Regions from separate parts of the Peribacillus sp. TH14 genome, predicted to be linked through region 2. Evidence: riboswitches for the same ligand, from Rfam matches in the RefSeq annotation. Region 2 holds a riboswitch; the other holds the start of a gene.

Region 1 (15,629 bases), 2.5 Mb from region 2:
CAGTGATACCGATAAGTTCAACGCCCTGATAGGATGCTACAACAAGGGAAAGCGCAAAGAAGAACCCTGTCCAGCCCCCGGTGAAGAAGCCGCCATTTGCCCAAAGATTTGATAATCCAATTGCATCACCGCCATTTCCAAACCCGAAAAAGATAAGACCTAGTCCAGCAATAATCATCAGTACAATCGTTATAATTTTAATAAGCGCAAACCAAAATTCAAATTCCCCGAAAGATTTTACAGAAATGAGGTTTGCAGCCCCTAGGATAACCATGGCAATCACACCTGGTATCCATGCGGGTAAATCTGGGAACCAATACTTCATATACATTCCAACGGCAATTATCTCGGACATTCCGACGATTACCCACTGAAACCAATTACTCCATGCAGTCATATAACCTGCTAAAGGATGAATATAGTTACTCGCAAATGTTGCAAACGAACCCGTAGTAGGCTCTAAATAAAGCATTTCTCCCATAGAACGCATGATGAAAAATATAAAAAGACCAGCGATAGCATAAGCTAGCATTACAGATGGTCCAGTCCATTTAATCGTACTTGCTGATCCCATAAATAACCCAACACCAATGGTACCGCCCAAAGCGATCATCTGAATATGACGTGCCTCTAGCCCTCTCTTTAATTCTTTGTTTGACATGATTAATTCCTCCAGATGTAATATTAGCGACTATACTTCGTACAAGGTTATTAAAGTTTTTTTCTAGCCCCTAATTAACTCTCAATTTAGATCAAAACAACTGTTGATTCATTTTCCATACTTAGATTAGATTTAAAAAGTTCCAATTCTTTTTCATATCGCATAATTTATAATCTTATCTTATAATAATAAATATTCTGTAAAAAAACAAATGTATTTCTAGAGGAAACACTAACCAGTATAAAAAAATTCAATCACTAAAAGTGATATTAGATATATTAGTATTTTAAGAAATCAATAAAATAACATGACCCTAATAAGATAAAGTAGGGAATTTAACACAACCAAAGGAAACCCAGTCTTTAAAGACTGAGCTCAGTTCAAATGGCCTTGTTCTAGAGCAAGGTGAGGGAGTTATCATAGAAAAAAGTCAAACTTTAGTTGAAATTATATTGACTTTCGAGAAATTCAATTCGTTCATATAACTCTTTGTTTACAAGTGTAGGCACTCCGTATTTCTCACCTAATTTTAATACCGTACCTGCAAATAACTCAACCTCACTGTAACGTCGAGCTTCGATATCTTGAGCCATGGATGGCTTTCCTTCTGGGCTTAATGTATCCAATACACTTAACCAATAATCCAGATCTCTTTCCGTTAAATGAATTCCTTCTTTCTCTGACAGAACGATAACCTCTCTCATGGCAGAAATCATCATTTCTCTTGCATGACCCTTTCGTTGAATTTCACCATAATTACTTTTATAGACAGCAACAGTTTGATTAACACCAACATTCAGCATAAATTTCCCCCATTGCCGCTTATACATATCCGTATCTATCTCATATGGGACCTTCATTTTTTCAAAAAAATCTGCCACCTGCTGAACCTTTTCTGAAACCAATCCAGGTTCCCGTTCACCAAGGCAGAGTATGCCCATATGGTCGTATGTCAACTTATTTTCTTCTTTAACAGCATCCATACCTTGCGCAACACAATATAAGACTTTATCCTTTCCATACGCCTCACCAATAATCGCTTCACTTGTGATCCCATTCAAAGCAGAAATAATAATCGTCTGTTTTCCAATTTGATTCTTCACCGCTTCAATAGCATCTTCCAATCCACTAAATTTAACAGTAAAAATCATCAAATCTGCAGGCTCGCATATTTCTTCAGGCGTTACATAATGAAAGTCACAAAGCTCACCATTGCAATAAACCCCATCCTGGACATATCTCTTTATTCTAGCTGTATCCGCAATAATCCTCACATTCTTCTTCGGCATTTCCTTTGATAAATGATGTCCATATAAAATGCCCAGTGCTCCTAATCCAACAATTGATACTGTCTTTATCGCCATAGCATCTCTAATTCCCTTCACCTTTTTACCTAAATATTATCACACTATTCAGAAAACGGTCGCGATTAAAATGCCAGTTCTATGGTATGAATTGTTTAGAAAAAAACCACCTAGAAAAGCTACAATATTGTGAAATACCAATAATGACACGAGGGGCTTGTAACATCCCTTACAGCTTCCTTTTGGTTCATATATATCACCAAAAGGAAAATTAAGGCTTAAACGAAGTCTACTTTTCTGAGGAACGATAACCACAAAATTTGTTGTTGTTTTTTGTATTGATTTTAAAGTGTACCCGTTAACTATCAGCTACAGTCATTATGGCTTTTCCAATCACTATTTTTAAAGAGTTGATATATACCAACTACATTACCCGCTAACTTTCCAATTTTCATATTGACCTATAGAATAAACAATGATAGAATTCCAATATTATATTGACGTTATTTAAGTATAATGACAAATGACCGAAGGAAGATTCAATTCTTCTACAAACGGACATTTATTACAACCGCATACTAGCAAGCGTTGAATGCTATGGATCACACTATAGCAGGAGCAGCTTCTGGAGAGACTGTACATAGTACAGCGCCGAAGGATTCACAATCTCAGGCAAAAGGACAGAAGAGTAACGAATGATGAATTGTTATTCTTAAACCTGACGAGATTGGTAGTATCCAATCTCTTTTTTTATTGTCCAAAATCCAAGATATTGCCATTCAATGGCATAAGCGAGGTGAAAACAACGAGCTACACGGAATGTGGAATCACGCTCCACACGACTAAGATCATATACAACGGGAGATGCTCAAATTGGCTAAACAGGAATTGAAAAGAGATTTAAAAAATCGCCATATACAATTAATTGCAATAGGAGGAACCATTGGCACCGGTTTATTTCTTGGATCCGGTAAAGCCATCCAATTAGCAGGCCCATCCATTATCTTTTCCTATCTTATTATAGGGATTGCCTTATTTTTTGTTATGAGGGCTTTAGGGGAATTACTTTTATCCAACGCCGGTTATACGTCATTCACCGAATTCGCTACCGAATATATCGGGCCGTGGGCTGGATTCGTAACCGGATGGACCTATTGGTTCTGTTGGATCATGACAGCCATGGCCGATATCATTGCGGTTGGTGTCTATATGCAATATTGGTTCGATATCCCTCAATGGATACCAGCTCTTGCATGCCTAGTCATTCTGTTAGGATTGAATCTATTGACGGTTAAATTGTTTGGAGAACTTGAATTCTGGTTCGCGCTCATTAAAGTCATCACGATTATTGCCTTGATTATTGTAGGCATCATCCTGTTAGTCATTGGCTTTAAAACCAATACAGGAACCGTTTCACTCACCAACCTTTGGAGCCACGGAGGCATGTTTCCGAACGGCGTATCCGGCTTCCTGCTATCTTTACAATTGGTTGTCTTCTCCTTTGTAGGGGTCGAATTAATTGGTGTTTCTGCAGCAGAAACAGCTAACCCGAAAAAAAATATACCATCAGCCATCAATAAAATCCCAGTCCGAATTTTACTTTTCTATGTAGGTGCCATACTCGTCATTCTATGCGTCAATCCTTGGACACAGCTGGATGCATCAAGCAGTCCATTCGTAGAAGTCTTTACACTAATCGGCATTCCAATCGCTGCAGGGATTATCAATTTTGTTGTCCTGACATCCGCTGCATCTGCCGGCAACAGCGGTTTATTTTCAACAAGCCGTATGCTTTATACATTAAGCAATAATAACGATGCTCCTGCAAAATTAGCAAAATTAAATAAACATGCTGTTCCAAGTAATGCCTTGGTTACATCGGCAATCGTCGTCTCCCTAGGGGCATTGCTAAGCAAAATGATACCTGAACAGGCCTTTACAATAGTAACTACAATCAGTGCCATCTGTTTTATTTGGGTTTGGAGCATCATCTTGATTTCACATATCAAATATGCGAAAAAACGTCCGGACTTGAGAGCCCACTCTACATTCAAAGCTCCTTTTACACCCTTTATCAATTACGTTATTTTAGGATTATTTCTGTTCATCCTAATCGTTATGCTATTCGCTGAAGCTACACGACTTTCACTGTTAATGACGCCAATCTGGTTCATTCTTCTACTCGTACTCTATAATTATCAGAAAAAAAAGTAGCTATTTTTCATGGTCGCAGGAATTAAAAGGAAGGGACACTCCCTTCCTTTTTTTCAATTTATTTTGCTAACACAGAGAAGTGCTACTAAAATATATAATGCAGCCACAGTAAATTTTATATTAAAATAGTGTAAGGTACTGTAAGTCGATATGAATGACTTTTCACTTAGAATGGAGGGGTTGGATTAATGAAGATTATATATATACTTACTCTAGTTCCTTTTATAGGCATATTAGGATTTCTTCCGTTTGTTAACAGAATAGAACCTTATGTATTAGGGATGCCTTTTAATATGTTTTGGATGGCTATGTGGGTGGTCCTTACATCCGTTATTTTGGGCATCATGTATAAGTTGGACCCCAGAAATCGGGAAGGTGACCAGGAATGAATATTTCCCTCTTAATTATTTTAGGATTTTTACTTTTATCAATCTTTTTAGGTATTCGATCTTCAAAAGGAAAAGACATGAATTTGGAACAATGGACGGTTGGAGGCCGTGGTTTTGGTGCTATATTCGTCTTTCTATTGATGGCTGGAGAAATTTATACGACGTTTTCCTTCCTTGGCGGCAGCGGCTGGGCTTATGGTAAGGGTGCACCCGCTTTATACGTCCTTATTTACATTACTTTGTCTTATGTATTGTCATATTGGCTTCTTCCGGAAATATGGAAATATGCCAAAGAAAATAGTCTAATGTCTCAATCTGATTTCTTTGTAAGCAAGTATAAGAGCCCAAGCTTAGGAATTCTGGCAGCACTTGTCGGTGTGGTATCTATGATTCCAGTGATTGTCGTGCAACTTAAAGGATTAGGGATTATTGTTTCAGAAGCATCTTATGGAGCAATTTCAATGTCTACCGCGGTCTGGATGGGAGCAATCAGCCTTACCATTTATGTTATGATTTCTGGAATACACGGCTCAGTTTGGACAGCAGTCATTAAAGATATCATGATGATCGTGATTATAGGATTCTTAGGAATTTATCTTCCTATTCATTACTTTGGTGGTTTTCAACCGATGTTTGAGGCCGTAAATGCAGCCAAGCCTGGTTTTCTAAAGCTTCCTGAACAGGGGCTTAGTGTTTCATGGTTTATCTCCACGGTAATATTGCTTGTATTTGGTTTTTACATGTGGCCCCAAGTTTTCAGCGCTGTCTATTCGGCGCGCAGCGGGAAAGTATTTCGTAAAAATGCTATAATCAGTCCGTTATATACGCTCATGTTGTTATTTGTCTTTTTTGTAGGATTTACTGCTATATTGAAAGTGCCTGGACTCGTTGGGGCAGATGCAGACCTCTCATTGCTGCGCCTTTCTATCGAGACCTTTGATCCATGGTTTATAGGCATAATCGGCGGAGCTGGAATGCTGACCGCATTAGTACCAGGATCCATGCTTTTAATGAGTGTGGCTACACTGCTCGCGAAAAACGTCTATAAGGAATTTGCACCTACAGTACCCGATCGGAACGTTGTAAGATTAGCAAAGTTCCTCGTTCCTGTTATTGCATTAATAGCAGTCTACTTTACCTTAAACGGCGGCGAAACGATGTCAGCATTAATTCTCATGGGATACAGTCTTATCACACAATTATTTCCGTCTCTTCTCTTTAGCCTGAAAAAAACTAATCCTATCAACAAATTTGGAGCAATCGCCGGGATCATCTGCGGATTGGCCATCGTAACCTACATTACGCTTAGTCATTCAACCATAGGTACCATGTTTCCATCCTTACCACAGGCAGCGAAAGATTTGAATGTTGGAATCATTGCCTTGGCGGTCAATTTCTTTGTTATGATTACTGTAAGTCTCGCTTTTAGAAAGCTCTCGGTTCAGTTAGATCCCGCAAAATAATCTAAATCTCTTAAAGATATATGAAGTACTTCTTTGACTGTGGTTTTTGGGGATTAAAAGTGCACCGTAAATTATATAATCGAAAGGCTCAGTCAAAAGACTGAGCCTTTATCATGTTATGTATCCCATACCCCATAAAGGATACACACTTCTTTTTCTCCCTCTAAAACAAAAAAATTCGCACGAAAAATTCCATTGATTTTTCTCTTAATACATGAGTAATGAAAGACAGCAAGAGCCTTGGCAATCAGCAGATAAAATGTTTTTCAAAAGATCATACTGATGAAAAGTACAAGATATAATTTACGGGTCAGTCAGCAGTACACTTCTTTCAGATTCAAGAAATCAAAATCCCTGAAAAATAAAACTCCAGGAATTCGTGTAAGTATACGTTGAACTACCCACCACTTATCGACCTTACGGTCTGATTGAAGTGGGGGATTCCTAAGAACATTAGCCTATCGGCCAATTTTTAATTAGGCTACTCCCGTAGTTCCTACGGTTAGAAGCCTTATGGCTTCATTCATTAGATTGAGTCCTGCGTTAATATCTCGATCGTGGTGAGTAGAACAAAAAGGACAATCCCATTCACGAAGATTCAGATGTTTAACGTCTTTATTTTGGTAACCGCAGCTAGAACACAATTGGCTAGAAGCAAACGTTTTAGATACGGTCACGATTTGTTTAGCATACCATTTTGCTTTGTATTCCAACATTTTTTTGAATTGGTACCAAGATACTTCACTAATAGCTTTAGCTAGTTTGTGATTTTTCATCATACTCGACACTTGCAAGTCTTCCATTCCAATAACATCGTGGTTTTTGATGATTTCGGTAGAAACTTTATGTAAGTAATCCATTCGGGCATTTGAAATTTTTTCGTGTAGAATAGCCACTTTTCGTTTTTGTTTTTGATAGTTTTTTGCTTCAGCCAATGGTTTATTTTGATTCAAGGCTATTTCTTGTCGCCTTGAAAGAATCCGTTGTGCTTTGGCCAATTTCTTTTCGACCGTCCGGAAGAATTTTGGGTTTTGATAGATCGTACCATCTGAAAGAATAGCAAAATTCTTCAAACCAACATCTACACCGCACGAACGATTCGTTTTAGGAAGTACTTGTACATTGGTTTCCGCTAAAACGGAAATGAAATATTTACCCGAAGGGTTCCGCCTGATTGTGGCATTGATGATTCGCCCTTCGACTTCGCGGCTTTTAGCAAAACGAACTAGACCGAGTTTTGGTAATTTGATTTTGTTTCCAATTATTCCGATATTTCCATTCGTATGTTTAGTCGTGTAGGACTGGATAGGATTCTTTTTCGATTTGAAGCGTGGTGACTTGTTTTGCTTTTTATAATATCGACTATAGGAATCTGCTAAATTTTCCACCGATTTCTGTAAGGCAATACTGTCTACTTCTTTCAGGAAAGAATACTCTTTCTTTAAAGCTGGAAGTTCTTTGATTGTTGCGTATTTATTCAGAAAAGAACCTTTCCATTCATTAGAGGGTAATTGGCCGTTCTGCTTCATTTCTTCACAGATATACCAGTAGGCATCTTTCTCCTTTTGTTTGCCTAAAAAGAAGTTATAGACAAAACGGGAGCAGCCGATCGTTTTATTGATTAGAACTAGTTGTTCTTTAGTTGGATAGATTCGAAATTTATAAGCTTTGTTTACGACCATTGGTTTCACCCCCTTATAGTTATTATTAATCATCGAACGTATGTTTGTCAAAAGATTACTTTGGCTTATGCCAACCGGCCATTCATCTCCCCTTTATCGTAGGGCTCTCGCCCTTCACACGCTTGAAGAGGGAGTCTTCTGGCGGGAAATGATAAAAAGATTCTTTTATTCATGCCTATGTTTAACGATACTGATAATAATTCATCAAATGCTAACAACTCTTTTGTACCATATTTCTAAATTCATAGAGATCATAATTATATTTCTAATTGACTTGCCTGATCTGGACTGTAGAGCATCTGAACACGAGCACAGTCTATTGGTTTATTTATAGGTATCTCTATGAAATATTTCAGCTGCCATATCTGAGTCTTTTGTGCCTGACGGCTAGTAGGCTTGTCCCAAGGTGGGTAAACGCGTATTGCTCGTTTACCACCTTTACCTTTATTAGATATTATATTCTGATCACATAAAACAGCTTTTGGAAATACAAACTGACCAAAGTTATTACCTTTGCGAGTACTAATAACAAACAAATCAGCTGGATCTGATATGTCATATGGTTGAATCGCTCCATCCCCAATTCTCTCCCACAAAGTCACAAATTGTCCAACCTTTGTAGGTGTGATTTTAGCCACACGAAATCTAATGGAAAGGGTATTCAACTTGAATATATAGGCTCCATATTCAGCGTTTTGTGCTTCTATTAGTGGTTGTGAGAACTCAAACCTGCACGGGCTATAAACAAGTTCCTTTGTTGCAAGAAGGTCACTATGAATTGTGTCAGAGGAAGCCCCGGAATTTTGAACGCTGAGATCTGATTCTAATAAGTCTTGATTTTTCTCATCCATCTGTTCTAATCCTCCATTTTAAAGCTTTCTAGTCATTTTACTATATTCTCTTACAAAGCCATTCGATACACATCACTCCCGTTCTGCCCCTTCATTTTAGAACATTTGTTCGTTATATTCAATTATCAACAGCATTATTTATCAGATCCCTAGCCCTGTAAATAGTTAGATGACATTTAAATAAAATGGAATGAACCTAAAAAAACCCAGGCAACTTCCTCCCGGGTCTTTAATCATTATGCTGACTTTTCCACTTGTTCTGCTTACGGGACTTTCCAAAGCTGCAACCTCAATATTCTACTAAAGCTTTCCTTCTATCATTCAAATCCTTAACAATTTCCTTATATTCCTGCACCTGTTGTTCTAGTTTTTGTTTTCTATTCACAATCATCCTCGAAACTTCTTTCGGGCTAGGCCCACCTTGAATGCTTCTAATCTCCACAAAATATTCGGGAGAGATGATTTTTTTCCATTCGTCTTCTGCTATATTCACTGAAACGAATTCATTAATAATCTTGTTAATGTCTTGTGTGTCCCAGTCATATAACTCTTTACCTTCACTTATCGACCGTTTTGCAATATGACTAGCTATGGAATGAGCTTTCCTAAATGATATCTCGTAATCTCTTGATAGAGTATCTGCTAATTCAGTAACCGTGATACTAGATTTTGCGGCCATTTTTTTTGTATGTTCTTCATTTACTTTCAAGGTTGATATGACTGCATACATTAGTTTCATGACACGGCCTGCATTCGAAAATGCTCGATATAAATGCGGCTGTAAATCATCTTCCGTATCGACGATATCACCAAATGGAGTATTGTGGATCATATTCATTGCAGCAAGCGCATCACCATACGCACTGCTGGCAATTGATCGGGAATGTTCAATTGATACTGGATTTCTTTTTTGCGGCATGATACTGCTTACTTGAACATAAGGATCTGCCACATAAAATGTACCAAACTCCCTTGTCACATGCTGCAAAAAATCTTGAATCCATCTTCCAGTATTGACCATGCACGTCATAATTGCAGTTGCAGTTTCTAATAAATAATCGGCCCCGCCAATCGAGTCATAGGAATTTTCAACAACCGCCTCAAAGCCAAGCAATTCAGCGGTACGATTCCGGCTGATTGGAAAACCAGTTGTGGTTAATGCGGCCGCTCCCAGAGGGGATAGGTTCACCGTTTCATAGGCTGCCCATAACCGTCCAATATCTCTTTGAAGAACATCATAAATGGCTAGAAAGTAGTGGCCCAATGTAGTCGGCTGAGCTGGCTGAGTATGCGTGTAACCCGTAATATAGGTTTCTATATGCTTTTCAGCTTGCACCAAGAATGACTCACTCAATTGGTCTGCATAGCCAATTAATTGAAGAAGATGGCCCCTCAAAACAAGCCGATACATTGCAACTCCCATATCATTACGACTGCGACCGATATGAATCTTTCCTGCAAGCTCATGACCGATTTCTTCGCCAATCTTTGCCTCCATCATGAAAAATAAGTCTTCGAATTGAGGTTGATAGGTCAGGAGGGTGAGATCTGTTTGAGCCACTTTCCGAATCCCATCCAGCATAATTTTTGCTTCTTCTTCTTTAATAATCTTTTGTTCTGAAAGCATGATCACATGTGCTCGATGAATATCGAACATCACATGAAATAAGTAATCTCTTTGATCATTAAAAACTGGCATTAGAAGCTCTTCTACATATGTTTTTCCTGGAAAAACACTACCTTCATTTTTGATAAATTCATCCAGCTTACTCATCTTTTTACCCCCGATTTATAAGGCTTTTTCTGCTTTGATTCCAAAAAACTTATTCGAAATAAAAAGAACAATAACAATCAGCGTGATTTGAATCATCCCATAAGCAGCTGCCTGCCCCATATTGAACATCCGAAGCTGATTCATAATTTCAATAGATATAGGTCTGTTAGAAATCGTATACAATAGGACTGAGGTTGGGAATTCTCCTACAGACTCGATAAAGGCTAATAATGTCCCTGATAAAACGCCAGGCATAATAATCGGTAAAATGACCTTTCTGAAGGTATAAAACCACTTTGCCCCCAAGTTTCTTGCTGCTTCCTCAATCGAGTCATCAAGCTGCTCTAGAACGGCGTTAGTTGAGCGGACAACAAGCGGAATATGTCTAACGAAATAGGCAAGGGGCAGAATCCAAAATGTTCCTACTAATATCTGACCGAAAGAAAAAACGCTAGGTTCATTAAATGCAAATATCAAGTTCATCCCAATAACCGTTGCAGGCAAGGCCCATGGAATCATGACTAGAATATCAATAAAGCTTTTCCCAATGAATTTCCGTTTGACAAGAACATAGGACGCTATGACCCCAAACACCAAATTTGCTAGTGTGGCAATAACAGCCATTAGTAAACTATTTCGTAACGGTTTAAAAATATTAGGGTCTTCAAACAAAAGCCGGTAATTTTCCACATTAAATACTGTTGGATACGTTTGAAACGTCCAGGTTCCATCCGGTACAAGTGAAAGCAATAGAATCGTAAAGTGCGGTAAAAGCAGAATAAGTACGCCGATGATACCCGTTACCACCATCACCCACTTCATAAGCGGATTTTTCACTTCACTCCTGTGTGCCCCGATTCCTTTTGAAGCCATGCGGTAATCTTTCCTATTCTGATACCAACGCATGAATAATAGAAATGAAATCGAAACAATGGAAAGAATTACAGATTGAGTAGCAGCAATTTCCATATCACCATTAATTTTCGAAAAATATATTTGCAAGCTCAACACTCGGTACCCACCAGCTAATAAAAACGGGGCACTGAATGAAGCCATTGAAATCATGAATACAAGTAAAGAAGCGGCAACGATGGCAGGTGTTAATAATGGAAATGTCACATTCCAAAATACCTTGAATTTATTCGCTCCTAAGTTATAAGCAGCTTCTTCTAGAGACGGATCAATTTTATTGATCGCAGCGGATACGGTCATATAAAAATATACATACATCGTATAGGCATGCACGATCAGGATTCCCGAAACCCCGCCAATTTTAAAAGGAACTTTATCAAGACCAAACAAATCCTTAATAGCATTTGGAATTAATCCTGATTCTCCATATAAAAACATAAAGGCCATAACCCCTACTAATGATGGAAGAACAATCGGCAAAATCGCTGCAGTTGAAAAGAAGCTTCTGCCTGGAAAATCGTAACGGTTAAAAATAATGGCAAGCGGAATACCAATCAAGGCACTAGCCAATACACTTAAAATTGATATATAAACAGAGTTCCATAGAGCCTCTAAGTTCGTTTTCGATTCCTGCACGAAAAAATCCTGATAATTTCCGAAAGTTATCGATCCGTCTTTTTGCAAACTTTCAAAAAAGGTTCTCAATGATGGATAGAGAACATACGCTACGAGCACTAATACAACTGGTATAAGAAGCCAAATCGTCAACCTTGTATCACGATTTTTAATCATGGAGCATCACCGCTTATGACCGGGATGAGGCGCAGCTGTTTCTCCGGAAGTTGTACATACACTTCCTTCCCTTGATAAAAGTATCCGAATTCATGCGTGTTTAACACGTCCACCCTCAGTAACACGTTATGAACACCCACCATTACATTCACAACAGATCCAAAGAATTGGACAGATTCTATTTTTCCTTTTAAGATATTTGTTCCTTCTTTGACCTTATCAAGAATACGGATTGCTTCAGGACGAATCGAAACTGCAAGGTTCTTTTCATTCTGTTGAATTAACTCTCCTTCATTAGTGTGATTATGTACAAGTAATTTTACCGGTTCTTCACCGTTTTCTAGGGTAACCACTATATTCTCTTGTTGAACGTTCTTCACTTGAACGGACAATAGATTAATCTCACCAATAAAACTCGCCACGAAATCATTAGCGGGCTGATTATAAATTTCTGCTGGAGTCCCGACCTGGTGACATACCCCAAAATTGAACACGGCGATCCGATCACTCATCGATAATGCCTCTGCCTGATCATGTGTGACATAAATGGTGGTAATCTTATAATCACGCTGCAGTCTTAAGATTTCTGCTCTCATTTCATCACGAAGCTTGGCATCCAAATTGCTTAATGGTTCATCCAACAGTAATATTTCCGGTTCAATAACAAGTGCTCTCGCAAGGGCTACACGCTGCTGCTGTCCTCCGCTTAACTGGCTCACTTGACGATCCGAGTAGTTCTCCAGCCTGACTTTGCGAAGTGCATCCAGCACTTTCCCCTTTAAATCGCTTGAAGAAACTTTTCTCACGCGCAATCCAAAGGCTACATTTTCAAAAACCGTCATGTGAGGAAAAAGGGCATAGTTTTGAAAAACCATGCCAGTATTTCTTTTCTCCGGAGGTACTCGCGTCATATCTTTGTCGCCAAATCGGACGACACCCTTTGTTGGATAATAAAACCCAGCAATCATCCGAAGGGTTGTCGTTTTACCGCAGCCACTTGGACCTAAAAAGGTAAAAAACTCACCGTCTTTGATTTCCAGATTTAAATGATCGATAGCTATCGTTTTTCCGAAGGCTTTTTGGACATTCTCTATTTTTATTGACGCCATCCCAACGACACTTCCTTATTCTTTAATTTCTTTATCTCCACTTTTAATATTTTCGTCCCAATATTTCATCCACTCGTCACCTTTTTCTTGGAAAACATCCCAATCAATATCCATCGTTTTAATATCTGTTTCCGTGATCCATTCAGGTAAATCTGTCACATCACTTCTTGTCGGAATCCGGTAAAATTCTTCAGCTAAAATTTTCGCAGCTTCTGGTGAGTTCACAAACTCATAAAACGCTTCAGCTGCTTTTGGATGCTTGGCACCTTCAACAATGGCAATTCCTTCTGTCAACACCGGTGTTCCGCTTTCTGGAATAACAAACTCAAACGGATAGTTTTTATTTTCTTTCAGCATGACAACGTCCGGCATTGCCCAAACAGATAGTGAACCCTCTCCTTTGGCTACTTTGTTATACATCATTTCCGGGTTGGCTGAATATTCTTTTGTATTTTGGTCGAGCTTCGTTAACCAATCATAGCCCTCTTGAGGATCATTTGTATCCTTATACGTGCGATAAATCATCGAAGAAAAAATCGTCCTCATCGTTCCAGATGCTAGCGGATAGCGAATGATAATTTCATCTTTCCATTTCGGGTCAAGCAGCTCATCCCAATCTTTTGGGACTTCGTCTTTTGATAGTTCCTTGCTGTTATACATGATGACTTCTGGAGTCTGGCTCGTTCCCGTCCAATACCATTCTGGATCGTGGAACCCTTCATCAAGACTATCAGAATAGGTAGGTTGGTAAGCAGCTAGCAGTCCATCATCCTTTGCTTGGTTAAAGTTCGTGGAAGGTGCTCCCCACCAAACATCTGCCTGCGGATTAGTTTTCTCTGATCGAACACGATCAAGGATTTCCTGGGACCCCATGTCAAGCCACTCAACATCAATGCTATATTTTTCTTCAAACTGAGTCTCGAATTTTGATAAAATATCTTTTCCATGCGGCGAATAAACAACAATCTTATCTTCTAATTCACTTTTTTCTTCTTTGGCACCGCCTGCATTCGAATTCGTTTTTGTATCTGTACTGCTACATCCAGAAATCAATAAAGCTGCCGATAAAGTTAGCACTGAAACAAACGACTTTTTCTTATTTTTCATTAATAATCCCCCTCATTATGAAAATTCAAAATGCTATCATGTTCTCTTAAAAATAGGGAAACCGCTCCCAAAACTCCTGCGTTTTCTCCCAGTTGTGAAGTATTCATTTCTACTAAACTTGGAAGATATCGATCAACAATCTCCCGAATTCTAGGTAAAATGTATTCAGATGAATTTAATACACCACCTCCTAAAATAATGACCTCTGGATTTAGCAAGCTAGCTGCATTGACAATTCCGTAGGCTAAATGTTCGATGGCGTCATTAATGACAGCTATAGCTGTCGAATCTCCTTTTTTTGCGAACAAAAAAGCATCTTCACCTGATAGTTCAGAAGACTGGGCCCGTTCAAAAAAAGAATGATGAGGATCCTTGAGAACTGCTCTAGTAAAATGAGCACCAATGGACTTTCCTCCTGCAACACTTTCTAAATAGCCATATCTGTGGAAAATCGGCTTAAATTCACGCTTCATATCCTCTTTATTAGTTACCATATATCCCATCTCTCCAGCTGCACTCGATGCCCCTCTGTATAACTGGTTATTCAAGATAATGCCGCTTCCTATCCCTGTGCCAACTGCAATAAACAGTACATTTCGCTTATTCTGTGCGTTCCCTAGCCACTGTTCACCTAGAGCAGCAGCATTCACATCATTGTCGACAAAGATAGGGAAATCGAAATACCGTTTCGCTTCGGCTATAAATGGATACTGAATCCACCCTAAACTCGGTGCCTCAATTACTAGTCCACTTGCTGTTTGCGTAATACCAGGAATCCCAACTCCCATCCCTAAAATCCTATCTTTCGCGATCTGATTCTTTGCAATTAACCGATCTGTTTCAATAGCCATTTGTTTAAGAAGACCTGATTGTAGATAAATATTTGTTGAAAAACTAGTATCAGCAAGGATGTTGCCACTTAAATCACATAAAACGATTTTCACTTTTGTTCCGCCAATATCGGTTCCTATGATATATGCCGCTCGCTCATTGAAAAAGAGCTGGATTGGCCGCCTCCCTCCTTGAGAAGAGGACTCTCCTATTCCTTTCTCAAATACCCATTTCTCCTGTATAAGTTCATCTACAACAAGAGAAACTGTCGGTTTACTAAGCTGAAGCTTAACAGCGATTTCAGCCCTTGAAATAGATGAACATTCTTGGATGCATTGAATGATTCTTTTTTTATTTACGTATTTTTGATGATTGGGTGTTCGCTTAAAACTCATCACATCACGGCCTTACATTATTTAGTTAGTAAATCTTACTAATTAAGTAAAAATATAACTTAAATCAAGAAAGTGCACAAGTTATTTTTTGATTATTTCAAATACTCTGTTTTTAATAGTTATTTCGGTTCATTTACAATTATAA
Region 2 (15,629 bases):
CTTTTGCCAATGTATTTCTTGGACGAAGTGTCGATCCGTTCGTACCTACACCGCCTCCGCGGCTCATGATTTCCATGACTTGCTTTCTATGTTCGGAAATTCCTTCGCGTGAATCCGGAACAAATGGCATTACATAGCAATTAAAATAAGTAACATCCGTGTTAGAACCGGCTCCATATAATACACGTCCTGCTGGGACAAAATTAAGGTTCTTTAATTCTTCATAGAACTTATTGAACCATTCCGTTCTTTTTTCCTCAGTCTTTTCCACTGAAGCCAATCCCGTTGCATTACGTTTTGCAATTTGTTCATAGTATATTTCAAGCGGCTTTTCAATGATATCAAGCGGTCGATTTACAATCCCCGTTGCCACTTCTTCCGGGTTATCTAATGCTCCGCGAAATTCATCATCCACTAATACCTTAGCTTTTTTCGTTTCCCAATCTATTTCAACGATGTAACCAAGACCCCGTGCAGGGAATTTCGGATCTTCCTTAATCGTCAATACTACAAAATCGCCAGTCGAGAGCGTAATTTTTTCAGTATCCTTAAAAGAATAGCGGTCAAGCATAACTAGACGGGACACGCCTTTATGCGTCATTTTCATATCAGCTGTTACAGGATGGACCTGGGGAAATAAAGAAATATCCTTATTCAACCTTTCTAGATCAACCTTTAAAGCTTCTTTTATTACAACCGACATAATTCCCTCTCCTTTATATGTTTCAAGATCCGTTCTTGCTGCAAAAATTTATATGTAGTCTTACATGTCCGTTTCGCTTAACAAGTTACCCTAAATTTATCATAGCGAAACTCAAAAATCAATATATAGTGTCGTAATAAATATTTCGACTACTATATATTGTGTTTGTGTTGATTAACTTTTAATTTTGTCAAACGATAAATCAATTAATATAGTTAGTAAAAGGGAGGAAAATGTCGATTTATAATAATTTTTCATCAGATTTCAATTAATTTGAACCTTGCTTTTTCCCTGTCCTTGTTAGTGCTTATCGTTGCAAGGAAAAGCTTATTTGTTTGCAAAAATCTGAAAAAACATTTTTATTATCTGTTCTAATTATCCTGCTTCTTCTATCTCAAAAAATTCCATTCATCGCTTTCATATTTGCTTTCTGCAATGGCTTTCACTTCCAGCAATTGCTGTTCAGTGAGGACGTATGGCTCTAATTCGATCGAAAGTCCATCGGCAAAACCTTTTTCAAAAGCATCTTTTGCTTCTGGGATGGTAATCTTTCTTCCGGCAATGTCATTTATGGCCACGGCTTTGTTTTTTAAGTTTTTTTGCATTCTCTCTTTAACCCTGTCATTTGAGAATTTAAACACGCTAAAGAGCTTTTCATCATCAAGTTCAAGTAAAATGGCCCCGTGTTGAAGGATGACGCCCTTTTGCCTTGTTTGTGCACTGCCAGCTACCTTACGGCCCTCAACGACCAATTCATACCAGCTTGGCGCATCAAAACAGACGGAAGACTTGGGTGCTTTTAAAGCCGCTTTCTCCTGATCGGTTCGAGGTACAGCAAAATAAGCATCCAATCCAAGATTCCTGAACCCCATTAATATTCCTTCAGAAATAACTCGATATGCCTCAGTAACAGTAGTAGGCATTCCCGGATAGGATTCTGGGACAATTACGCTATAAGTCAATTCATGTTCGTGCAGTACAGCACGTCCTCCTGTTGGTCTGCGAACAAAACCGAGGCCCTGCCTTTTAACTTCTTCTATATCAATTTCAGATTCTGCCTTTTGAAAATAACCAATCGACAATGTAGCTGGGTCCCAACCGTAAAAGCGGATAATCGGTGGTATTTCCCCTTTACTCTGCCAGTTTAAAAGAGCTTCGTCCATCGCCATATTAAAAGCCGGTGAACAATATCCAGAATCTATAAATCCCCATTTTTCTTTTGTCATCCTTACCCCTCATTTCATGTAGACTGTTTAAAAGTAAGTCAGTAATTCCGTCATAAAAAAACTCACATTTAGTAGTTTAACAGACTTTAACACTCTAAAAAAGAAAGTACCATTAAGTCGATAAAGAATTTTACGAAAATATTTTTTGATTATTAGTTAAAGCAATTATATAATAAAGATTGTCTGTATTCGTTAGGTAGAAGGGAGTTTTTATGTTTGGAATTATTATATACACTGCTCATCATCATAGGAGTGGTTATTGCGTATTCACTTTTTAATTGGTACCGCCAGCGTAAAATCGTTAAAACGTTAACACAGGATGAATTTATTGCTAACTACAGAAAAGTACAACTAATCGATGTGCGGGAACCAAATGAATTTGATAATGGTCATATCTTAGGCGCAAGAAACATCCCTATGACTCAAATGAAAACACGCCTGGTCGAAATTAGGCCGGACAAGCCTGTATACTTGTACGCTCAAAGCGAAATCATCAGCGGAAGAGCTGCAGCCATGCTATACAAAAAAGGCTACAAAGAACTGTTTCACCTAAAAGGCGGTTTCAAAATGTGGACCGGTAAAATTAAAGCAAAGAAATAAGAACCCATCTCCGCATGGGCTCTTTTTAATTAAAAAGCTATCATACTAAAAATTGAAATGAAATGCCGTCTTAAAGCTTATTATGTCTTATTGTATATTCATTTCCAGCTGGTCATTCTCTATACATATAATGAATAAAAATCCCCGCTCAGATGGCGGGGATTTTTATTTAGGCTATTAAGCTTGATAACGGAGGACTGGTTTTCTTGCAGCAAGCGTTTCATCCAGCCTTTTAATAACTGTTGTATGTGGCGCTTCCTGTACGATCTCCGGAGTTTCTTCCGCTTCCTTAGCTATCTGAATCATCGCATCAATGAACGCGTCGAGAGTTTCCTTTGACTCCGTTTCAGTCGGTTCTATCATCATTCCTTCTTCCACGTTCAACGGGAAGTAAATAGTAGGTGGATGATAGCCGAAGTCTAGTAATCTTTTGGCAATATCGAGTGTTCGGACGCCCAACTTCTTTTGCCGGCGGCCACTAAGCACAAACTCATGCTTACAATGGCGATTATATGGTAAATCAAAATATGGTTCCAACCTACGCATCATATAATTCGCATTGATGACCGCATTCTCCGTGACAGCCCTAAGACCATCAGGACCCATAGAACGAATGTACGTATAAGCCCTCACATTTATTCCGAAGTTTCCGTAATAAGGTTTAACTCTTCCGATGGATTGCGGGCGATCATAATCCAGCATAAATTGCTCATCTCGTTTGACCACGAGTGGTTTAGGCAAGTAGGGAATCAAATCCGATTTTACTCCGACAGGACCAGATCCCGGGCCACCGCCACCATGTGGACCTGTAAATGTTTTATGGAGATTTAAATGGACCACATCAAAGCCCATATCACCTGGACGGGCTTTAGATAGGACTGCATTAAGATTGGCTCCGTCATAATAAAGCTTCCCACCAGCATCGTGGACAAGTTTTGCCATTTCCAAAATATTCTCTTCAAACAATCCTAATGTATTGGGATTCGTCAGCATTAAAGCCGCTGTATCCGAACCTACCACGCGCTTTAAATCTTCAAGGTCAACTAAGCCATTTTCATCTGATTTTACCGTAATCGTTTCGAGCCCCGCAACAGTGGCGGAAGCTGGATTCGTACCGTGTGCCGAATCAGGAACTATCACTTTCGTCCGTGCTGTATCGCCGTTCGCTTCATGGAAGGCACGAATCATCATTAATCCTGTCCATTCACCATGTGCACCTGCTGCTGGCTGTAAGGTCACTTGATCCATCCCTGTGATTTCTGTTAAATGTTCTTGCAAGTCAAATAATAGTTCCAAGGCTCCCTGTACAGTCGCCGGATCTTGATATGGATGGATATGGGCGAAACCGTTAAAACGCGCCACATTTTCATTTATCTTCGGGTTATACTTCATCGTACAAGAACCGAGTGGATAAAAGCCCGAATCCACCCCGTGATTCCGTTTGGAAAGAGCTGTATAATGACGCATGATATCTAATTCCGATACTTCTGGAAGCTCAGCCTCTTCTTGACGGATGTATTCGGCAGGAAAAATCTCTTCAAGTGAAATTTCTTCAACATCCATTTCCGGTAGACTGTACCCGATTCGACCAGACGTACTGATTTCAAAAATGAGTGATTGATCTTGATTATTCATGTTGATCCCCCAATTCCTGCGCAAGTGCATCAATTTCTTCTTTTGTTCTAAGTTCTGTTACAGCCACAAGCATATGGTCTTTCAGCTGTGGATAAACAGTCCCTAAGTCGAAGCCGCCGATAATTTCTTTTTCAAAAAGACTTTGATTAATTTCTTGGTAAGATGCCGGCAGTTTAATGACAAATTCATTAAACGATGGTCCCTCAAACACCACTTCTATTCCTTTTTCCTTTATAGCTTTTTTCGCATAATAGGCTTTTTGAATATTATTCACTGCCATTTCTTTGACACCCTTTTTCCCAAGTGCGGTCATCGCAACAGAAGCTGCCAAAGCATTTAACGCCTGATTGGAACAAATATTGGATGTGGCCTTGTCACGACGAATGTGTTGCTCACGAGCTTGAAGCGTCAGCACAAATCCCCGTTTACCATCTTCATCCACTGTTTGCCCGACGAGACGGCCTGGCACTTTACGAACAAGTTTGTTCGTGACAGCAAAGTATCCGCAATGCGGTCCGCCAAAAGCTGCTGGAATACCGAATGGCTGAGCATCGCCTGTTACGATATCAGCACCAAGGGCACCTGGAGGGGTCAATGCACCTAGTGCAAGCGGGTTACTCGAAACGATAAACATGGATTTCACATCATGAATGATTTCTTCCATTTCTTTCAACGGTTCAATACGTCCAAAGAAGTTTGGATATTGCACAATGACTCCCGCAATATCGTCTTTCGCCAATTCCTTTAAGGCAGCTAGATCTGTCACACCATCTTTAAATGGAATTTCAATGACTTCCACTCGCTGACCTTTCGCATACGTCTTAACGACTTCTCTTGATTCAGGATGTACTGCCGCTGAAATTAGAATTTTCTTACGTCGTGTATGACCGGATGCAAGCATCGCTGCTTCCGCTAATGCCGTCCCTCCGTCATACATGGAGGAGTTGGCTACATCCATGCCTGTCATTTCACAAATCATCGTTTGATATTCAAAAATGGCCTGAAGCTCCCCCTGTGAAATTTCTGGCTGATAAGGGGTGTAGGCTGTATAAAACTCCGAGCGGGAAAGAACATGATCAACGATGACCGGTGAATAATGGTCATACACGCCCGCACCAAGAAAGGAAGCATAGTTTTTAAGATCAGCATTCTTAGAAGCAAGTTTTGATAATTCTTTCATTAAGGCTGGCTCTGATTTAGCTGGTTTAATGTCATATTCGCCTTGAAAGCGGACACTTTCAGGAATATCGTTGAAAAGGTTCTCAACAGAAGGGACCCCTATTACCTCCAGCATTTGTTGTTTATCCTGCTCTGTCATGGGTAAGTAACGATGTTTCATCTTAATGACCATTCCTCTCTATTTACGTGGTTTTTTATAAAAAGGTGTTTGTATAATAACAGCTTTCAATCGTTTTGAACGAATTTCCACTTCGACTTCAGAATCCATCACCGAAAAGTCTTTATCGATAATTACCAATCCTACATTTTTCTTCAATGTTGGTGATTGAGTGCCAGTCGTAACTTCACCAATGACTTTATCCCCACTGTATACCTTATAGCCATGACGAGGAATGCCGCGGTCAATCATTTCAATTCCGACAAGCTTACGTTGTGCCCCTTTTTCCTTTTGTTCAGTAAGAACGGCTTTCCCGAAAAAGTCGGCTTCCTTATCCACTTTAACCGCAAAACCAATCCCGGCTTCAATTGGGGTAATATCCGGTGAAAGCTCCTGTCCATAAAGCGGAAGTTTAGCTTCAAAGCGGAGTGTGTCACGTGCCCCTAAACCTATCGGCTGTATCCCTTCTTCTTTTCCTGCATCTAGAATAGCTCTCCAAAGGGCCGGGCCATTTTCACTGTTGCTATATATTTCAAAACCATCTTCACCCGTATATCCTGTACGTGAAACCATCGTGGAAAGCCCATTTATCAGGACATTTTCCTTGAATTTAAAAAAGCCAATTTCACTCAAAAGTGTATCATTAGATAGTTTTTGTAATATTTTCTCTGCCAAAGGTCCCTGCAGTGCCAACTGTGTATAATCGCTTGATACATCCGAAAGTTGGACATCCTCTGAACAATTAGCTTGTAGCCAGTTAAAATCTTTTTCTGTATTGGCGGCATTGACCACGAGCAGATAGTCGTCTTCTGCCTTTTTATAAATGATAAGATCGTCAACAGTACCGCCGTTTTCATAACACATAGCCGTATAAATTGCTCCGCCCTGTTTTAGCTTTGATACATCATTGGTCATCATTTTTTGTAAAAAGGCAAGACTCCCTGGGCCCTTCACATCAACCTCACCCATATGGGAAACATCAAATAAGCCAGCTTTTGTACGAACTGCTTCATGTTCGTCCTTGATACCCGAAAATTGGACAGGAAGTTCCCAGCCGCCAAAATCGATCGTTTTTCCTCCGTATTCACGATAAACCTCAAATAGTGGCGTTCTTTTTAAATTGGTCAAAAAATGACCCCCCTTAGATTTTTTAGATTTACTTTGCTCACTTTTCTAAAAGCTTCTTTCCATTTTGTCAGATCTTCTTATACTTCTCAGCCTGATTCATAATGTGGAAAAAAGGGCACAAAAAAGGACAGAGAAAGCCCTAAAGAGCTTTTTCTCTGTCCTGAAACCTGAAAGTTTACCTATATAATAGGTTTTCCCCTTTGGTGGCCGTCCTGCAACGAGCGGCGCTCTCCAGAGTTGCGTCCAATAAGAGTTCTTTTGCCTGAGAGATTCACTGCTAAGTTTGCTCCTTCGGCGCTACATTCGTAGTCTCTCCCCTTATCTTCACCCGCATATAAATGTGTCTCCACCAATTAGGAAAGTAATTAATCCTACTGATAGTTAGTAAAACCTCTGTGCATTTACAAAATGCTTTCTCTACCAACTCTCCTTAAAACTTCAGAACTTAATGAATGATCTCTAGTCTGTTAATCTGGGATAAAGTAAGAGGCGGTTGCCCATACTATGAAAAACATGAACTACATTCATCTTTTAAGCGTTTTGGGAAATTGGAATTTTCTAAATATACTTACATCCTACCTTAAGAAACTTTTCTCTGCAATATCTTTTACAGAGAAATATTTTTCTTACTTCACATATAAAATGTTCGGGTTTCAACCTTAAATAAGAAAATTATGATTTTAGAAGGAGTAGTTTCAATGAAAATTAATATATCCTTCAGTTCTGATTGGAATGACGAGTTTCTACAAAAGATGGAAAATGACGGTCCATGGGGTAATTGGGAGCTTTATAAATTGGCTGTTCAAATGGAAGAAAACCTCATTATTCCTGATTTTGAAGGTTTACAGGCACCCAAGCATCTTCCACAGCTCACCCCGCTTCCCCACCAATTGGAAGCGGCAAAGCAGGTAGTTGAAAAGATGAATGGAAAAGCCATTTTAGCTGATGAAGTAGGTCTCGGAAAAACAATCGAAGCTGGCTTGATTCTAAAAGAATATATGATCCGTGGTCTTGTTAAAAAAGTATTAATTCTTGTCCCCGCTTCACTTGTAAGTCAATGGGCTTTTGAATTGAATACCAAGTTTCATATTCCGGCTGTTGTTCAAAGAAAAAGCTATGTGTGGGAATCATGCGATGTTGTTATATCATCCATTGATACAGCGAAACGAGCTCCCCATCGAGATATCATTTTTAATCAGCAATATGACTTTATCATTATTGATGAGGCTCATAAACTTAAAAATAATAAAACGAAGAACTATGAATTTGTCCAAAATCTGAAAAAGAAATTTTGTTTATTGCTGACAGCTACGCCAATTCAAAATAAAGTCGAAGAAATTTTCCATCTTGTTTCGTTATTGAAACCGGGACACTTGGGAAATGCAACACTCTTTTCTGAGAAATATAAAGGCAAAGGCCGAAATGTTATTGAGGATGAGCACCTAAAGGAACTCGTCAACACTGTTATGATTCGGAACCGACGGGCTGATACTGGAATTGAATGGACAAAAAGGCAGGTGGAAACAATCATCATTGAATTTTCTCCAACTGAACAAGCCTTGTACGACGCTGTTTCCAAATTTAAGCCTATTTCAGATGGATCGAAGGGAAGTTCTTTTTCAGCACTCACCCTCCAAAGAGAAGCATGCAGCAGCAGAGAAGCCGTTTTTTATACATTGAAAAACATGAAAGCCAAATATGAACAGCCTTCCCCTGACTTTTTAGCAAAGCTAGATGAGCTGTTTGAGAAGGTAAATGAAACAGAACAAAACTCCAAGGCTGAAAAAGCTTTAGAACTCATCAAGAAAATTGATGACAAAGTGATTATCTTTACCGAATACAGAGCCACTCAGCTATATTTACAATGGTATTTACAACAGAATGGAATTTCCTCAGTTCCCTTCCGCGGCGGCTTTAAGCGTGGAAAAAAAGACTGGATGAGAGAATTATTCCAAAAGCAGATTCAAGTTTTAATTGCTACCGAAGCCGGTGGGGAAGGAATAAACCTTCAATTTTGCCACCACTTGATTAATTTTGACCTGCCATGGAATCCAATGAGACTTGAACAAAGAATTGGACGGATTCACCGACTTGGCCAGGAAGAAGATGTCATGATATATAACTTTGCAACGAAAAATACAGTTGAAGAACATATTTTGAAATTATTATATGAAAAAATCCATTTGTTTGAAAAAGTAATTGGTGAATTGGATGATATTTTAACGAAGCTGGATATTACCAACATCGAAGAATATTTAATTGACGTGGTCGGCGAGTCCCGAACTGAGGGTGAAATGAAAATCAAGATGGATAATTTTTCATCGATGATTCAATTCGCTCAAACTATGAAGGAAGGTGAGATTCATGCAGCAACAGGAAATTCATGATTTTTTAATAACTTTCTTTGAAGCTAATGATTGTGAAGTACTAGAGAATGCCCCATCCCATATCACTGTTCAACTGACGATTGAAATGGATAAAGAGTTAATGAACCGTCCCTTTTATTGGCATTATCTTGAAAAAACGGGCGGGATTCCAAACCCAGCCCAGATTACTTTCATTACTAATCCTGATCAGGCTCCACCCAATATGAAAGGAGAACGAATTCACTTTGGTTCGCCCCGTCTCCATCAAATTATCGAATCAACAAAAAGGCTGGCTGGATATACTAGACTTTTCGAGGATACACTCCCCTCAAATGGTCGCCATAATCCATTGTTCCCCTGGCTTACACTAAATGTTAAAATATCTTATCAATGTGATCGAAAAAAAGATACCTTTATGTCTGTTGGATTGAATTTAATCTCCGGGGAGATCATGGAAGGATTTCACAATCGTGTTTTACCGGTTAAAGTCACCCCAAAGATACCGGATTACTCCTTCACCCTCTCACCATTAATCATGCCAAAGAGTGGGTTAGCAAGACTTGATACATATATCCGAACCAGCTTCGAGAACGATGACCATTCTTGGGCGGAAGAAGCCATGGAGCGCTGGCAGAATGACTTAAATTTATTGGAGCATTTTTATAAGGATATGGATGAAAAAAGCGAAAGTTATTTCACTGAAAAACAGGCATTACAGGCCCAATATGAGCCAAATATCCTAATATCAATCATCAATGGCGGTTTATTTTACTTATCAGATAGAGCGTTAGGATAAATGGATCTATTTTTCCAGAAATGATTTCTCTACTACAACCGCCTAGCTAGGTTTGCCTGACTAAACAAAAAAAAAACAGATGTCCAAAAGCTTAGGACATCTGTTTTCTTTTTTTGATTTTTTTTCTTACAAACATCGACAAAGCGAAAGGAACAATACCAAACCAGTGGGACACACCAGTATTTTTATCCTCTTTCCGATGACGACGTTTTTCTTTCCGTTCTTTCTTGGTCAAATTAAAATATTCGACAAGCTGCTGTGTAAGATATTTGATATAAGCGTTAGTAGACATACAATATCACCCTAAATAAAGTATGCCCCGCTTATGCTTCTTTTATTCTTTCTAGTTTACCCGAGATGGTTACTATTTGGGCCTGCTTGTTGTATCGATGGTAAGTTCTCCACTTCCATTTAGGGGAAGCCTGACATTAGTCTAATCATTCCGTTCGATACCCCATTCACAGTCAGCCAAAAACGTTTTCATCCTTCCTGAATCCGCACCATCAGGTTGCCTTCATACGTGTTATACGGACTGTTTTTCTATCCATTCTACAACTCTACCTAACTCTTTGTCATATTGAATAATGATTCTACCAACTCGGTTATCTTTAGTCGAGGAAGCAAATTCAATAAAGGCATAACGGGCATCTTGTTTCGTTAATATATAATGGACATCACCATTGGGATATGAGATATCCCCCTGAAGGTTCTTCGGTATATCTTCACCCCATCCAGCTGTTACCTCATTAACGGCTAGATGCACTAAATGATCGGCCACAAGCGTTTCTTCCACTTCTTTATAAAATTTTTTATCGATGACAAATTGATCGATCATTAATATCGTGAACATGATAAAAACACTCGCTACAATCATGACCATCGGGAAAACGACCCCTTTTTGATTATTCATCAACTTTCGTCTCACTTTTAAAGAAAGGATGAAACCTGCGAATAACAGTATTCCCTGCTTTATCCGTTATATTTAACACAATGACGTTACCATCCTTCTCAACCTTAAATTTTGAAATGTTCTGCAGGATGACCTCATGACCTTTTCCATTCACTCGCCTGCGGAGCTTATCTTCATATTGTTCAATAAAAGATAACTGGTCACCTGAAAGTAAATATAATTTATTTTCTATTACATCCTGACTTTTAGCACCCCTGACCTCCTGTTGCATTTGCATCGTAAAGATCTCCCACTCTTTAGGATGCAATTTGTCTTTTGATTCCAACTGTGTGTGAATAATTGAAAAAAGTTGTAAGATGAAAATAGAGGTGGTCATTAATATCATTAAAGAAAAAAGCATTTCAATTATTGTAAAGCCATCATTTTTTCGCAGCATCACAAATGGATTCTGATTTACCCACTTCATTTTCATATCGTACACATCCTTCAATCATACCTGGGAAATCCTTCTGTTCCTTCCATGTTAGTTCATACAATCTTTTCTGATAATGGATTTCCTGGTCGACAGCATTTACCTCCCCATCCATGAAGGCAGTCAATCTTTCATATAACAAATAGTGGGCTTCTGTCCTTAAGACAACATTTTTCCGATTGGTCATTATCTCCTCAAGTATCGGCAGAATCGAAATGACCAAGACTATACAAATCGAAAAAGCGGCTATCATTTCTAAGTAGACGTAACCTCTACTGTTTCTCAATCCTAAACCTCCCTTTACCGATATTAAGGATTAACTTGTACTTCCCTTTTGTCGTATCAATCATCATCGTCCCTGCTTTTGAAGCATTTCCATACTGATTAAAATGAAACGTAAGTCCTAATGTTCCACTTAAGAACTGTATATCCTTTGGTATGCTTCTCTCAAGCACAACCCCCTCCTTATAGGATGTTACCGTGTAAATCCTATTCGTATTATCCATATGAAGGTAAATCAGACTTTCATGGCTGATGGCATACTGCTGCGCATAGAAAATGTCCTCTTTCAATTGAGAAATGAAAATCTTATTTTCCATTCCTTTAATAAAGCTTGGATATAAATTTAGACCGATGCCACTTAGCAGTACAAAAATAACGAGGACGATGAGGGTTTCTGACAGGGTATAACCTCCACAGGAAGGCCGCACAATCAATTTGCTGCTATTCAATTACCGTAACCTTTCCCTTGTTATCCAGACTAATACCATCCCCATTCGGACATGATTTTTGTTTAAGATACCCTTGACTTTCCATTTCATCAATACTAGCAGGAAGTTTGCCATTATCTATTTCATAGGCTTGCACCTGTGCTTGAGCCATCTTAACAAACGCTTCACAACCTTTAGAGTGAATCGTCGATTGATGCTTTGTTATATTTGGGATTGTAATAATCAATAGAATGGAAATTACGAGTAAAACAATAAGCATTTCAATTAATGTAAAACCTCTTTCATTCAACACTTTCTTCATATCATTCTGCTTCTAAATAAATGAAAATAGATTAGAAATTTCACACACCTATCCTATTCCCAAAATTATTTCAGCGCAGATTCACCTCCAGAATTTATTAAGAATATTCTATATCCCCTCGAGCAGAGAAAACATTGGCAGTAAGACCGCTAAATAAATGGAAACAATCAGCAGACCAATCAATGAAAACATAAGAGGCTGAATGATTTTCAAAATTGAATTCATTCTTTCTTCAATTTTCTCTAGCAAAAAACGACTGTAATGAAGTAACTCTGAATCAAGCCTGCCGTACTTTTGACCATTTGCGGCTATTAATGGTAAATTTCTATCAAAGTAAGGCAGCTCCTGAAAAATCATTTCTAGCGATCTGCCTTCAATTAAATCATCTTTAATAATTGAGCAAAGTTTCTGGTAAAAAGGCTGCTGCTGATTTATGGAGAATAATTTGATGCTTTCGTTAATGGAAAGCCCTCCAAAGAGTAAGCCACTGAATTGGCTTGCAAAAAAATACGTTTCATATAACTTAATGAATGTGCCTGCGAGAGGAATGTTTAATAATATTCTTCGCTGCCTTAAGGGGCATAACTTGTTAAACCAAAATTGTTTGAGTAAAAAAAAGAAAAGGAGCAATGCGAGCAAGATGAAGGGGATGACAGGGAGGATAACTGAAGAGGCTACCAGTAATTTCAGGATGATATTCTGTTCAACATCCATCGTAATAAAGATTGTCTGGAATTTTGGAAGGAGGACACTCTGCAGGATATAAAACACGATGTTCACAAAAAAGAATAAGAAAATTGGATACACCATCAACTTTTTCACTTTATCCAAATCTTCCGTCCTCTTCTTCCAGTATCTACCTCCTTCTATCAACGCCCTATTGAGGTCGCCGCATTGTTCTCCATAAAATATATAACTTACAAGTTGTGGATGAAAATTAAGATGGGTTAACACTTGATGCAGCGGATGCCCGTTCCTTAAATCCTGAATAGCCTGAGTAAAATCCTCAGCTTTCTTCTTTGATTCCTGAAACTCCAGAAAATGTATCGCCTCGGCTAAGGGATAGCCATGACTTAATAATTCCCCCAGCTTCGAGATAAAGACCGCTTGTTCTTTTATCCTCCATTTACTTTTTGCCTTCATCGTATACCAGCCGTTCAAATTCATGTGAATCCACATAGCCCATTGCCACCGCTTTTCCTATCTCATCCTTTAATTGGCGGTAGGAGACCGTCCCCTTCCCTTTTTCCTCTTTCGTCATCTTCAATACTTCTGCCAAGCTTTTTCCATATAGCAGTTCATACACACTTGCCCTTTTATTACGAGCAATCATTTGGCAAGCAGATGTACAAACCTCTTTACATTGCAGACATGTTAGTTCAACTAGCCGCTGAGCGGTCACACCAATCAAGCTCTGTTCTATCTCAAGCAAGCTGATTCCAAATTCGAGCAACCTAGAGATAGCTCCTTGTGCATCCCTTGTATGCATGGTCGTGAGGATTAAATGACCCGTTAATGCAGCACGAACTGCAATTTTTGCTGTTTCAGAATCCCTGATTTCCCCGACCATAATCACGTCAGGATCATGCCTAAGCACAGCTTTTAGACCAACAGAGTACGTAATACCTGCCTTTTCATTAATTTGAACTTGTAGGACCTTTTCTGACACATTTTCAATGGGATCTTCAAGGGTAATGATGTTCCGGTTGATCATCTCTTTTGAATGATGAAGCAAGGAGTATAATGTCGTGGTTTTCCCACTACCAGTCGGACCGGTAAATATGAGCATGCCATGGGAATGTTTCAGAAGGGCAACCAGTTTTTGAACGGTGTTTGGAAATAGGGATAATTGTTCTAAAGGAAGGATATTCTGCTGGGGAATCAAGCGGATGACCAAACTTTCGAGATGTGCAGTTGGTAATGTGGAAAGGCGAAGTCCAACCACTTTTTTTGATAAATTGACGGTAATTGAACCACTCTGAGGTCTTCTTTTCTCACCTATATCCATAGCGGCAAGGAACTTTAAATGGGAGATCAGTCGTTCCGTTTCAAAGAATGACAATGTTTCCTGAGGAACGAGTTTGTTGTCAATCCTGAATTGAATTAGAGGGCCCTCTCTGCGTGGTAAAACGTGAATATCCGATGCCGATAATTGAATGGCACGGGAAAGGATTTTTTCTGCTTTCTTTTCAATCGATATCAAATCTTTCATCACCTCCTAAGTATCTTGTAGTAGTGTTTCGACATTGCACGACAAATTCCTCCTTATAAAATAAAAAAATCCCCGAAAAAAGATTCGAGAATAAACCATATGCTCATTTTCAAATTTTGCTTTTATGAAACCAAATTTCTTAACGCATCTTCATTATGTCCAACCACAAGCTTTTCTCCATAAATGAGGATGGGTCTTCTTAATAATTTAGGTTCTTTTGTTAATAATTGGATGACATCAGAAAGTAGCATTTCGTCAATATTAACGTGTAAGCATTTATAGGCTTCACTCCTTGTTGCTAAAACCTCATCAAGTCCTTCCGTTGTCAATTCAAGGATTCTTTTTAACTCTCCTTCTGTTGGAGTTTCTTTGAATAAATGACGTTCATCAAAGGATACTTGATTGGTTTTTAACCATTTTTTTGTTTTTCGGCAAGATGTACAGCTTGGGTATGAAAAGAAAGTTAACCGTTTTAACCGTCCCATTCTTAACACTCTCCGTTCACATTTTGTTTTTTAAAGATTCTATAAAACAATTGTATAACATTTGTTTAAGTTTTGTATATTAATTTGTACTATATCTCTGTTTGAAATGTGAACTTTTTCTTAACTTAAGGGAGATTGCTGTTTCTGTTATTCCATTTTTTTCTGCCTGTATTATAATGGAATATAGTTAAACTATTGGAACAGCAGGAGGGTATAATGGAACAAACGTTAAGAATTACAAACGTGTTAGCAGATCCCACCCGATATTATATATATCAATATATCGTTAACAACCATCAAGATGTATCTGTACAGCAAATTGCCGATTCTTTTAAAATTCATCCAAATGTAGCACGACTACATTTATCTAAACTTGAAGATGTGGACATGCTTACCTCGGATGCACGTAAGACAGGGAAAGGGGGACGCCCTAGCAGGCTTTATCGATTATCCGATAAAGTCATTCAACTTCATTTTCCATACAGGGACTATCAGCTTCTTTCAAGAATTGCCATTAAGACGATGATGTCATTAGGAGAACAAGGAAAAAAGGCTCTTTATGAAACAGGGAAGGTATTTGGCGAGGAATTAATGAATCAGCAGCTAACCCTAAGCTCAACGTCGATTGACGATCTGACTTTTGATGAAAAAGTCAGCATGCTTAAAAATGCAGCTACCATTGCTGGGTTCTCGCCTGAAATACAGGCAAGCGAAGAAGAAAACAGCAT

What was found. A riboswitch is a leader RNA that binds a small molecule or an ion and turns the genes downstream of it on or off. The one in region 2 is predicted to bind glycine.
Region 1: linked by a shared signal. The riboswitch ahead of JFU50_RS06925 (amino acid permease) and the one ahead of gcvT (glycine cleavage system aminomethyltransferase GcvT) in region 2 are both predicted to bind glycine.

Annotation. Positions count from the first base shown of each region.
Region 1 covers NZ_JAEKEK010000001.1:1,402,085-1,417,713, forward strand. Annotated here, with positions in the region: gene JFU50_RS06915 (amino acid permease) at 1-661, opposite strand, end outside; gene JFU50_RS06920 (ketopantoate reductase family protein) at 1,099-2,025, opposite strand; glycine riboswitch at 2,581-2,659, shown strand; gene JFU50_RS06925 (amino acid permease) at 2,839-4,179, shown strand; gene JFU50_RS06930 (DUF3311 domain-containing protein) at 4,368-4,568, shown strand; gene JFU50_RS06935 (sodium:solute symporter family protein) at 4,565-6,031, shown strand; gene tnpB (IS200/IS605 family element RNA-guided endonuclease TnpB) at 6,508-7,713, opposite strand; gene JFU50_RS06945 (MepB family protein) at 7,971-8,564, opposite strand; gene argH (argininosuccinate lyase) at 8,854-10,338, opposite strand; gene JFU50_RS06955 (ABC transporter permease) at 10,354-12,042, opposite strand; gene JFU50_RS06960 (ABC transporter ATP-binding protein) at 12,039-13,151, opposite strand; gene JFU50_RS06965 (extracellular solute-binding protein) at 13,167-14,258, opposite strand; gene JFU50_RS06970 (ROK family transcriptional regulator) at 14,258-15,484, opposite strand.
Region 2 covers NZ_JAEKEK010000001.1:3,891,674-3,907,302, reverse strand. Annotated here, with positions in the region: gene JFU50_RS18975 (vitamin B12-dependent ribonucleotide reductase) at 1-703, opposite strand, end outside; gene JFU50_RS18970 (lipoate--protein ligase family protein) at 1,093-1,929, opposite strand; gene JFU50_RS18965 (rhodanese-like domain-containing protein) at 2,146-2,529, shown strand; gene gcvPB (aminomethyl-transferring glycine dehydrogenase subunit GcvPB) at 2,707-4,164, opposite strand; gene gcvPA (aminomethyl-transferring glycine dehydrogenase subunit GcvPA) at 4,157-5,503, opposite strand; gene gcvT (glycine cleavage system aminomethyltransferase GcvT) at 5,522-6,628, opposite strand; glycine riboswitch at 6,782-6,865, opposite strand; glycine riboswitch at 6,869-6,956, opposite strand; gene JFU50_RS18945 (DEAD/DEAH box helicase) at 7,327-9,015, shown strand; gene JFU50_RS18940 (YqhG family protein) at 8,993-9,790, shown strand; gene JFU50_RS18935 (YqzE family protein) at 9,882-10,082, opposite strand; gene comGG (competence type IV pilus minor pilin ComGG) at 10,314-10,700, opposite strand; gene comGF (competence type IV pilus minor pilin ComGF) at 10,693-11,172, opposite strand; gene JFU50_RS18920 (hypothetical protein) at 11,120-11,458, opposite strand; gene comGD (competence type IV pilus minor pilin ComGD) at 11,445-11,903, opposite strand; gene comGC (competence type IV pilus major pilin ComGC) at 11,896-12,204, opposite strand; gene comGB (competence type IV pilus assembly protein ComGB) at 12,313-13,371, opposite strand; gene comGA (competence type IV pilus ATPase ComGA) at 13,331-14,416, opposite strand; gene JFU50_RS18895 (Spx/MgsR family RNA polymerase-binding regulatory protein) at 14,539-14,901, opposite strand; gene JFU50_RS18890 (helix-turn-helix transcriptional regulator) at 15,118-15,629, shown strand, end outside.